Regions from separate parts of the Thalassotalea hakodatensis genome, predicted to be linked through region 2. Evidence: predicted binding sites of a transcription regulator. Region 2 holds the regulator's gene; the other holds the start of a gene.

Region 1 (5,285 bases), 330 kb from region 2:
AAAAGGTTTAGGCATATAATCATCAGCACCTAATTCTAGGCCAATAATGCGATCAACTTCGTCACCCTTAGCAGTAAGCATAACAATAGGAATATCATTATTCATTTGTCTTAAGCGACGACAAATTGATAAACCATCTTCACCTGGTAACATTAAATCAAGCACCAATAAATGAAAATTTTCACGCTCTAACAAACGATCCATTTGTTCTGCGTTAGCAGCACTACGCACCACAAAGCTTTGTTCCACTAAGTAACGCTCTAATAATGCGCGTAAACGCATGTCGTCGTCGACGACTAAAACCTTCGGTGTTTCTTGTCCCATACCCTCACCATTCTTATAATTTTTTAATTACAGCTACTATAAGCTATTCGTTGTAAATATGATAAAGGAAGTATGTGTCAATTTTCCTCGATTTGTTACAAATTATTAAACTTTTTTTATTAAGTAAGCCAAAGAGTTATTACAAAATGTTATTAGTTGATTAAATATCAAAATGATAAAAATATCATTCAAAAAATAAAACAAGTGACAACATTATTTCAACATACTGAAAAGATTATAGAATGTAGCTGTTTTCTTCCTTTGTTTGTCGTTTATGCCAACAATACGTTTATACTCAATGAAATAAATATTGACAACTTTTTGCGAAAACCAAAAGGTGTAACGGCAAGCATTGTTAGTACAGAATTGATTTGTCTGCAATACATACGCTTTGAAAGGCAATAACACGCTAATGTAATTTTAAATAAGTCAAATAGTTATATCATTAGTATGACTTGTATTGCTTTTGTAGATGTTTAATCTACGAGAAACAAGGTAGAATATAAACCATGAAAGTTTGGCGTCATGTTTTTAAAGCCCCACGTCGTGTTGTTTCCATCAAGCGACGGAAAAACACCTCACTATTGAAACGACAATTGGTGATGATTAAACTCGCCCTCGAACAAGAGAAGAAAGAAACCAAAGAAATGCTGTTTACGTATAAACGTTACACATTGCGTCAAGCATCTTCCGAGGAAATGAAAATTGCCAATAAACAATTTATTGATGTTTTAAAAGGCTTAGGTATAGGTGTTGTTGCCGTTTTACCGTTTGCGCCAATTACCATTCCTATTGTGATAAAATTAGGAAAGTGGTTTGGCGTTGATATTCTTCCCAGTTCGTTTAACGAACAGCATAATATTATTTCAGATAAGAAATCGCTTGATCAGTAACACAATGGGTAAACGATTTTTGTCGGTCTGATTTTGATAACTTCTCAATTGCCTGCTTAACTAATTTTTGTTTAACCTTCTTATCTTTTTCTGGCATACCTTTTAATTGCTCATCAAAACAACCAATTAAACCAAAATTAAGAGCAGTATCTGAATTAGGCAATTCACCAGCTAAACAATCCGATAACTTCAATGCAAGTTCGTCTCGACCCATTTTCGTAATCAACTGTTTAACACTGGGCTGGCTAGCATCTACATTACGCGCTTTATTGCAGCCAAAAAACATATCGGCCACAGCCACAACGGGTAACAGTTCTTCATGCTGTTGCTGAAATTTATCTTTTAACCATTTATCGTAATCTACTGCTGCTTCTTGCGCTACACTCATAAAAGAAACAACGCAATACAGTGAGAAAAAACTTAATGTTTTTACTTTCAAGTCAAGATCTCTCGTTAACCGCCCATTTCTAATAAGTGTACCCTAATTTCCGTGGTAATCTTAGTGCTTTATCCACATTTTCCGTAAAGAAATGTTATTTCATTGTTGGCCATGAAAAAATATCAATATACCCTTTACTTTCTATGGCTATTTTTTCACTTCACCCTGTAAATCTTTCACAGCACCCTCAAACAAAAATAAAATTTCAATATTAAAACAATAAGTTAGGAGTTGGCACAGTGTTCGCTTATTAGCATTTGAACATGTTAAATGAAATCAAGGAGAAATGATGAAATATTTATCAAGTGCTATATTAATTGCAACAACGTTAACAATGACATCTGCTGCAGCGAATGAAAATGATTGGAGTAAAGAAGCAAAAGATGCATGGATTGACGGTAAAACTGAAGCTGTACTCTTATTTAATGGCAATTTAGATTCATTCGATATCAACACCACCGTTAAAAAGGGTGAAGTTACCCTAACAGGTGAAGTTGAATCAGACGTTGAGCGTAAGCTTGCTGAAGAGCTTGTACACGGTGTTGATGGTGTAAAGGCTGTTAACAACGAACTTACAGTAATGAAGCCTGATAGAGACAACAGAAATGACTCGAAACAAAATGATAACGAAGTCGGTGCAATGGTTGATACCAAAATCGCAGTGGTATTGAAATCTCGTTATTTACTAGACTCTGATATCGATGGTACTGACATCAATGTAGACGTTGAAAACGGTCGTGTATCATTATCAGGTGAAGTTGACTCAACGTCTGAAAAACAATTAGTCATTCAAATGGCTAAGAATATTGATGATGTAGTTGAAGTATCAGAAGACTTAACGATTATTACCGCTTCATAATACTTATTAATACTTAGTTTTTAGACAAATGTGTAGCAAAGAAGTAGTTGTTTTGATTTTATATTCTTGAGAAATAATTATATGCCGTCATCTACTTCTTTCGCTAGTTTCCCGACGTTTAAAACCTTTTATTACTCGCTGTAAATGTATTGGCCTGGCAACTTCTGTCAGGTCTTTTTTTGAGGAAGTTTCATGCGACAATTAAATTATCTTTGGTTACCCGTGTTAGTCATTATCGGTTTATGGTTAGATAAGCCTATCATATCAGTGCTATTAATCTGGTGTGCTATGTCTATTGGCTTAGCGACACTTAACGACTCCGCAAGATACACAGCTTTCTGGCTCAAAAAAGAAACCAATAAGGTCCCATGGTGGTTTCGTTCGCTATTCTTTCCTTATTACGCATGGCAAAAAGGCGAGACATATATATGTACACGTAAAAACATCCGAAAAGAACCAATAAAAATTACATCTAACCTTTTTATATCACCAACGATTCATATGACGAAAGAAGCAATGGAAAAACACAACATTGATGCCATGCTAGATCTTTCTAACCCTTTAAACGTCACATCTTGGTTTAATAAAGATGAAAACATTGATTATTTATCAATCTCATTTACCCACCTTAAGCAAAATGATTTGCTCAGATCATTGCGATGGCTGCACAAGCAAATTACTCAACAGAAAAACTGTCTTATCTATTGTGATGACAACAGCGCAGCAGTAGTGCTTTCTGCATACTTTTTAGCAACAAATAAAGTTAAATTTTCTGCGCTAGCGATGAAAGAGTTCAAAAAACAATACCCATCCTTAAAATTAACAGAACAACAAACACAATGGCTTGATCAACTATCAAGAAATAAAAGCTTAGCCTTAAAACAAAAAGCTTGGCTTATTGCCAACCCCGTAGCAGGACGAGGTAGTTGGCCAGAAGTTAAGCCAGATATCGTAGAACAGTTGTCGCCATTTTTCGACTTACACATACATGAAACAACAAAAGAAAAAAGCGCCGAATCAATAGCCAAACAAGCGATAACAGAGTCTGTAGATTTGCTGATTGCTGGCGGTGGTGATGGTACTATTAAAGAGGTTGCTACAATTGCGATAGAGCATAATACCAGTATAGCGTTAATGCCTTTAGGCACTGCAAATTCATTAGTCCATGCTCTTCAAGGCAGCGTTGCTAAATTATCGCCAATTTCTAACGCCTGTAAACATATAATTGAAGGTGTTGATACGTCGATTGACACAGGTAAATGTAACAACGAAACCTTTTTATTATTATGTGGTTTAGGGATTGAACATCAAATGGTGTCGGCAGCAGATAGAAATAAAAAGAATGACAGCGGTGCACTAGCTTATTTACAAGGATTTACTGAGTCCGTTATCGATCACCAAGCAAAAGGTTTAACCGTAACAATCGATGAACAACCGGCAAAAACAGTATCAATAGCGAGCCTTGTTGTAGCAAATGCGGCACCATTTACGACTATGTTAGCTCAGGGTAATGGCGCACCAAACTTTGCCGACGGAAAGCTTGATTTAACGTGGATAAACGCCCTGCCAGATAACGCAATACCACTGGCGAGTTTAGCGGATTTAGCACAGTCGACTTTTACTGCTACTCACATTGGAGATAACGTGCAACACAGCCAAGGTAAACAAGTAATCATTACCGCTGATGAGCCTATCGACTATATTATTGATGGTGAAACACGACAAGCATCAGCGCTTGATATTTATATTAAACCGCAAGCCCTATCCATAGTAATGTGTGCTGATGAATAGTATGAGTGCTTGCTATTCATCATATTTTTCAAGCTTGTTGTACAAGGTTTTAACACTAATATCTAATAGCTTCGCGGTATCACTTTTATTACCATGTTGCTCTTCTAATGTATTTAAAATAGCTTGTTTTTCCACTTCAGCAAGTGGAATACCTGTGGGTACAGATTGATCATTCACTTCATCATTTAGTGGGTCTTCAAGGATAATGTGTTCACCATCAATCACATCGATTGACATGATATAAGCACGTTCAACAGCGTGCTTTAATTCTCGAACATTGCCTGGCCAATGATAATCGCTTATTTTTGCTATTGCGGTATCAGAAATTTTTTTACCAAATCCTGCACTGGCATTTTTATAGGCCAAAAAATGCTTTGCTAAACCCTCAACATCACCGCCTCTACTTCTTAAAGGTGGTACATGTAATAAAAATTGCGCTAAACGAAAATAGAGATCTTCTCTGAACACTCCAAGATTAACTGATTGCGCTAAATCTCGGTTAGTCGCGGCAATAATGCGTACATTAGAGTTTAACACTTTGTTACTACCAACAGGGCTATAATCTCCTGTTTCTAATACGCGTAACAACTGAACTTGTAACTCTTCTGGCATTTCAGTCACTTCGTCAAGAAATAACGTGCCACCTTTTGCTTCCGTAAAAAAACCGGTGCGATCGCCAACTGCGCCCGTAAATGCACCTTTTACATGACCGAATAAATCACTGGTAGCTAAATCTTTAGATAACGCACCACAATTTACGGTTACAAAGGGGGATTCAGCACGTTCACTGGCATTATGAATAGTATTAGCGACAAGCTCTTTACCAACACCACTTTCACCAACAATCAAAATACTGGTGTCATACATAGCGACCTTACGTAAACTTCTATACAGCTTTTTCATCGCACGGGAAGAACCAAATAATAAACCAAACTGATCTAACTCACTTGATTCGATACTTTTTGTTTTACGTGGACGC
Region 2 (5,285 bases):
AAGTGAGCCATATGTTTAACCTTATCCCTTAAGTTGACGTGCTGTTAGTGTAAAGGTAATTTATTCAAAGCTGCTACGTTTTTACCGTTGTATTCATTCAATTACTTACTACGTTATTATGATGAAAAATACTTGCCAGACAAAGGTCTATTATGTGCTGGGTAATTTAAGATCGCGGTGACGAGCTTGTACATCTTTACGCTCTTTCTTTAAGTTAGATGCTAACAATTCGGCAATATATACAGAGCGATGCTTACCACCAGTGCAGCCAATAGCGATAGTAATATAACTACGATTATTCCGTTCTAAATGCGGTAACCAAGTCATCATAAAGCTGTTTATCTGCCAGATAAACTTGGTCACAATTGGTTGGCTGGCGAGAAAGTCTTTTACTGGTTGCTCTAACCCAGTAAACGGCTTTAATTCTTTTTCCCAAAAAGGGTTGGGTAAAAAGCGCGCGTCAAAGACAAAATCTGCATCTTTTGGTAGCCCGTGTTTAAAACCAAATGATTCAAACACTACTACCATGGAACCACTTTTTTTGCCCAATACTCGCTCGCGTATCAAGTCTGCAAGTTGATGTGGTGTTAACTGACTAGTATTTATATATAAATTGGCGCGAGCAGCAATGGGTTCAAGTAATTTCTTTTCTAAAGTCATCGCTTGGTCGAGTGCGATGTTCTGGCGAATGAGCGGATGCAAACGACGTGTTTCGCTAAACCGTCTAATAAGATCGCCGTCATCAGCGTCTAAATACACAATAGAAAGCTCTACTGCACTAGGTAAATAATCGAGTATTTCTGGTACATCTGTTGGTTCAGCAGGTAAGTTCCTAACGTCTAGGCTTACAGCAACTGTTTCGTAGTCATTAATAACCGTATGGGTCAATGCCGGTAATAAATTTACAGGAATATTATCTACACAATAATAACCTAAATCTTCTAACACGCGCAAAGCGACTGTTTTACCTGAGCCGGAGCGGCCACTTACTATCGTAAGTTTCATTGATGAAATCCTAGGTTATTGGGCAGTAGATTTTAGTAATTGAAATAATTCGTGGTTGTTGTCGCATTTGCGTACTTGCTTACACACGCTTTTATCGCTGAATACTTTGGCAATACTTTGTAGCGTTGATAAATGTTGTTGGCACTTAGCTTCCGGTACAAATAAGGCGATAAAAATATCTACAGGCCGATTATCAATGGCGTCAAATTCTATCGGGGTTTCTGCTGTAGCGATAACAATCATGACTTTATCTGTTGATGTTAGCCGACCGTGTGGAATAGCAATACCATTACCGATACCGGTAGAGCCCATTTTCTCTCTTAACATTAAGCTTTCAAGTAAATTATAAGTGGTGACTTGATCGTTGGTATCAGCAGCTTTACTGCATAAAAGTTCAAGAATACGTTTTTTGCTGGTAGCTTGGACTGCACACAGTGTGCAGTCCTCTTTGATGATATCGATAAAATTCATAGTGGATTTTGTGATCAACAAACTAATGTTGATTAATTTTTCCCTTGTATTTGAGGATCTGTTTATCGAGCTTATTGACGAGTGAATCTATTGATGTGTACATATCATTATTTTCCGCTTTAGCATGCACTTCAGTGCCACTTAGGTGTACGGTTGCTTCAGCAATTTGACTCAGTTTCTCAACCGTTAACACAACATAAACATTGTTAATGTGATCGAAGTGCCGCTCTAGCTTTGCAAACTTTTTATTGACGCTATCGCGCATAGGTTCAGTAATTTCAACATGATGTCCGGCAAGGTTAATTTGCATAAGCGTTATCCTTTTACTAGAGAGTTAAAGTAAACTTTTACGTTGGTTAGACGGTGGAATATTTAACGATTCTCGATATTTAGCAATCGTCCGTCTAGCAACATTGATACCCTGTTCAGCCAATAGTTCTGCCATTTTGCTATCACTCAGTGGCTTAGCAGGCACTTCTGCAGCAACGAGCTTTTTAATTAAAGCGCGAATCGCTGTTGAAGAACATTCTCCGCCATTTTCTGTACTTACATGACTAGAGAAAAAATATTTAAGTTCAAAAATACCACGCGGTGTATGCATGTATTTTTGCGTGGTCACTCGTGAAATGGTCGATTCATGCATGTCTACAGCTTCAGCAATGTCGTTTAACACCATTGGACGCATGGCTTCTGGGCCGTGTTCAAAGAATCCTTGTTGACGTTGCACAATACAGTTAGACACTTTTAATAAGGTGTCGTTTCGACTTTCTAAACTTTTGATAAACCATTTAGCTTCTTGTAAGTTTGATCGAATAAACTGACTGTCATTCGTGTTTTTCATCGAGCGAGCCATTGAAGCGTATTGTTGATTTACTGAAAGCCTTGGTGCAGTATCTGGGTTTAATTCTACGATCCAACGACCATTTTTCTTTTCGACTGATACATCAGGTACCACATATTGATCTTCACCTTGGATCACAGAATCACCAGGGCGAGGATCTAAAGATTGAATTAAGCGGATCACTTCACGTAATTGATCTTCTTTGAGTTTTGCTTTCCGCATGATTTGTCGATAATCACGGTTACCGAGTAAATCAATGTACTCATTGATCACGAGTTTACTTTCATTTAACCATGGTGTGTCTTTATCAAATTGGTTCAGTTGAATAGTTAAGCATTCAGCAATTGATCGAGCACCTACGCCTACGGGGTCAAAAACATTAATTCGCTTTAATACTGCTTCGACTTCATCAAGTTCAACGTCTTCAACACCAACTGATTCTAAAATTTCTTCTGTGGTGACGCGTAAATAGCCAGCATCGTCAATGGCGTCGATGATTGCCATGGCTATAGCTTCGTCTGTTTCACTGAACGGGGTTAGCTTCATTTGCCAGCGTAGGTGATCTTGGATGGAATCGGTGGTTTCGCCTTGGTAAACGTAATCGTCAGAGATAGGTGCTGCGCCGGTATTTGATACGCCAGCACTGTAACTTTCATCCCATGTTGTATCGATATTCAGTTCTTCAGGGATATCTGATTTATCCATTGCTTCGGTGGTACTAATTTCGTCTACCGTTGGGGTAGAGTCTTCTGAACCATCGTTATTGTTTGGTTTCTCGTCATTAGTGTTTGCGGAAAAAGCTTCTTCTAAACGATCAGGTTGGTTGTCTTCTACAGACGATGATGATTCGTCAACCTCAAGCAAAGGGTTGCTTTCTAGTGCTTCTTGAATTTCTTGTTGTAAATCCAACGTGGACAACTGCAATAACTTGATCGCCTGCTGGAGTTGCGGCGTCATTGTGAGTTGTTGTCCGATACGTAGTTGCAGACTTGGGCGCATTAATTACTTCTTATCCTTTCAAGTAAATCTTATATTTTTGCTAAAGCATATTATAACTATAACGTGAATTGTTCACCAAGATATACATCTCTGACTTGTTGATTCGCTAGGATTTGATCTGCATCACCTTGGGCAATGAGTTCGCCATGGCTTACAATGTAAGCATGTTCACACACATCAAGTGTTTCTCTAACGTTATGATCGGTTATTAATATGCCGATGCCTTTATTTTTTAAGTGTAGAATAATTTTTTTTATATCACCTACAGAAATTGGATCAACACCCGCAAAAGGCTCATCTAACAGAATAAACTTAGGGTCAGCTGCTAGTGCTCTGGCAATTTCTACTCGACGACGTTCACCACCAGATAAACTCATACCTAAATTTTCGGTAATATGTCCAATGTTAAATTCTTCTACTAAATGTTCTAGTTTTTCTTCTCGTTCTATTTCTGTTAGTTCTTTTCTCGTTTGTAAAATCGCCATAATATTTTCATATACAGTCAATTTTCGAAAAATAGACGCTTCTTGTGGAAGATAGCCAATACCTCTGCGTGCTCGTTCGTGCATTGGTAGCAAAGTGATATCTTCGTCATTTAACGTAATGCTGCCGTTATCTTGGGTAACCAAGCCTACTATCATATAAAATGAGGTGGTTTTTCCTGCACCATTTGGCCCTAACAAACCAACGATTTGGCCAGCATTTACTTCTAAGCCAACATTTTTAACTACCATACGCCCTTTATAGGATTTAGCCAAGTGAGTAGCATTTAATTTCGCATTGTTCATGGATTTTTTTCTTCTAATTGCTTTGGCTGTAATACGGTTTTAACGCGTTGATCATTCTCGCTTTTAGCAAGTACTTGTTCAGTTAAGAAATTATAGGTAATCACACTACCGTTTACTTTACTGCCTTCTTGACGTAATTCGGCATTACCGGAAATGGTCACTGTGTTTTTGGCTGGCTCATATTTTATTTCATCAGCTTGTAGGTAAATGTGTGTTCCATCTTCTAGCGTTTGTTTAAACGTGGCGGGTTTACCTTGGGCAATATAAGTTTTTGTATCCGTTTCTGTTGCCGTAATAACTTGAACAAGATCAGCGTTGATCACTAATGAACCTTGCTTAATTACAACATTGTCAATATAACTGAAAATTTTATTTTTAAGATCAGCAGCTTGTCGAGAAGCATCAATGCTAATTTCTTGCTGTAAGTCAATTTTGGCAGCGTTAACATTGAACACAGTGCTAACACTCATGCTTAATAATAAAAGACTAATGTGCAGACGGTTGATAAATAGTTTGTTCATGTTGTGTGAGTGTTACCTGTTTCGTGTTTAAGTCTATTATTAACCCTGTGCCTTGCATAGCAAAATCAACACCTTTTATTTCTATGCGATTTTCTGAGCTAATAATATTGGTATTTAAATCGAGTTCTAAATACTTTCCATGAATTTCTCTAATTAAACTTTTTTCATCCGTTGAAATTAATAATACGTTGTTTTCGAGTTTGACTCGATTGCTATTGTAAAGTGTGCCTTCATTAGCGCTTATTTTCCAAGGAACATCACTATCTTTTGGGTATAAGGTATATTTAGGGTACTCAAAGTATGTGACTGCTAATTCGTTGTAATGTTCCATTCGCCTTGCATCAATGCGATAGGTTAAGCTTCCTAGTAACGAAAAAGCCTCACTTTTAAGTGATTCGGCGATAAAGTCAGGCGTGATGTTATTCTCAACCACTTCAATGTCTTCTTTTTTCGTGTGATGCCATTCAAGCACACTGTATGCCGCAATAGCAAAAGCAAAAAATAAAAACGATAATACCTGAGTTCGGCTCATATACTTGCGCCTGTGGCATTGTGTAATGTGTTTTGACTTTGCATGAATAAGTCACAGGTTTCCCTAACTGCACCAAAGCCACCACGAGTAAACGTAGTATAGTCAGCGATAGACAGAATGCTTGGGTG

What was found. Region 2 encodes sigma-54, which starts transcription at its own class of promoters, with help from an activator protein. Its sites were predicted from a motif close to GTTGGCACGNNNNTNGNNT; they were not measured.
Region 1: QUE72_RS01350 (BON domain-containing protein) is a predicted target of sigma-54. The motif match lies at 1,887-1,905, and genes of this name have one in related genera.

The regions. Positions count from the first base shown of each region.
Region 1 covers NZ_AP027365.1:325,027-330,311, reverse strand. Annotated here, with positions in the region: gene ompR (osmolarity response regulator transcription factor OmpR) at 1-324, opposite strand, end outside; gene QUE72_RS01360 (hypothetical protein) at 834-1,217, shown strand; gene QUE72_RS01355 (hypothetical protein) at 1,186-1,605, opposite strand; gene QUE72_RS01350 (BON domain-containing protein) at 1,943-2,515, shown strand; gene QUE72_RS01345 (diacylglycerol kinase family protein) at 2,708-4,306, shown strand; gene QUE72_RS01340 (sigma-54 interaction domain-containing protein) at 4,319-5,285, opposite strand, start outside.
Region 2 covers NZ_AP027365.1:651,929-657,213, forward strand. Annotated here, with positions in the region: gene QUE72_RS02765 (HPr family phosphocarrier protein) at 1-11, opposite strand, end outside; gene rapZ (RNase adapter RapZ) at 151-1,005, opposite strand; gene ptsN (PTS IIA-like nitrogen regulatory protein PtsN) at 1,021-1,476, opposite strand; gene hpf (ribosome hibernation promoting factor) at 1,499-1,786, opposite strand; gene QUE72_RS02785 (RNA polymerase factor sigma-54) at 1,811-3,316, opposite strand; gene lptB (LPS export ABC transporter ATP-binding protein) at 3,373-4,104, opposite strand; gene lptA (lipopolysaccharide transport periplasmic protein LptA) at 4,101-4,625, opposite strand; gene lptC (LPS export ABC transporter periplasmic protein LptC) at 4,591-5,157, opposite strand; gene kdsC (3-deoxy-manno-octulosonate-8-phosphatase KdsC) at 5,154-5,285, opposite strand, start outside.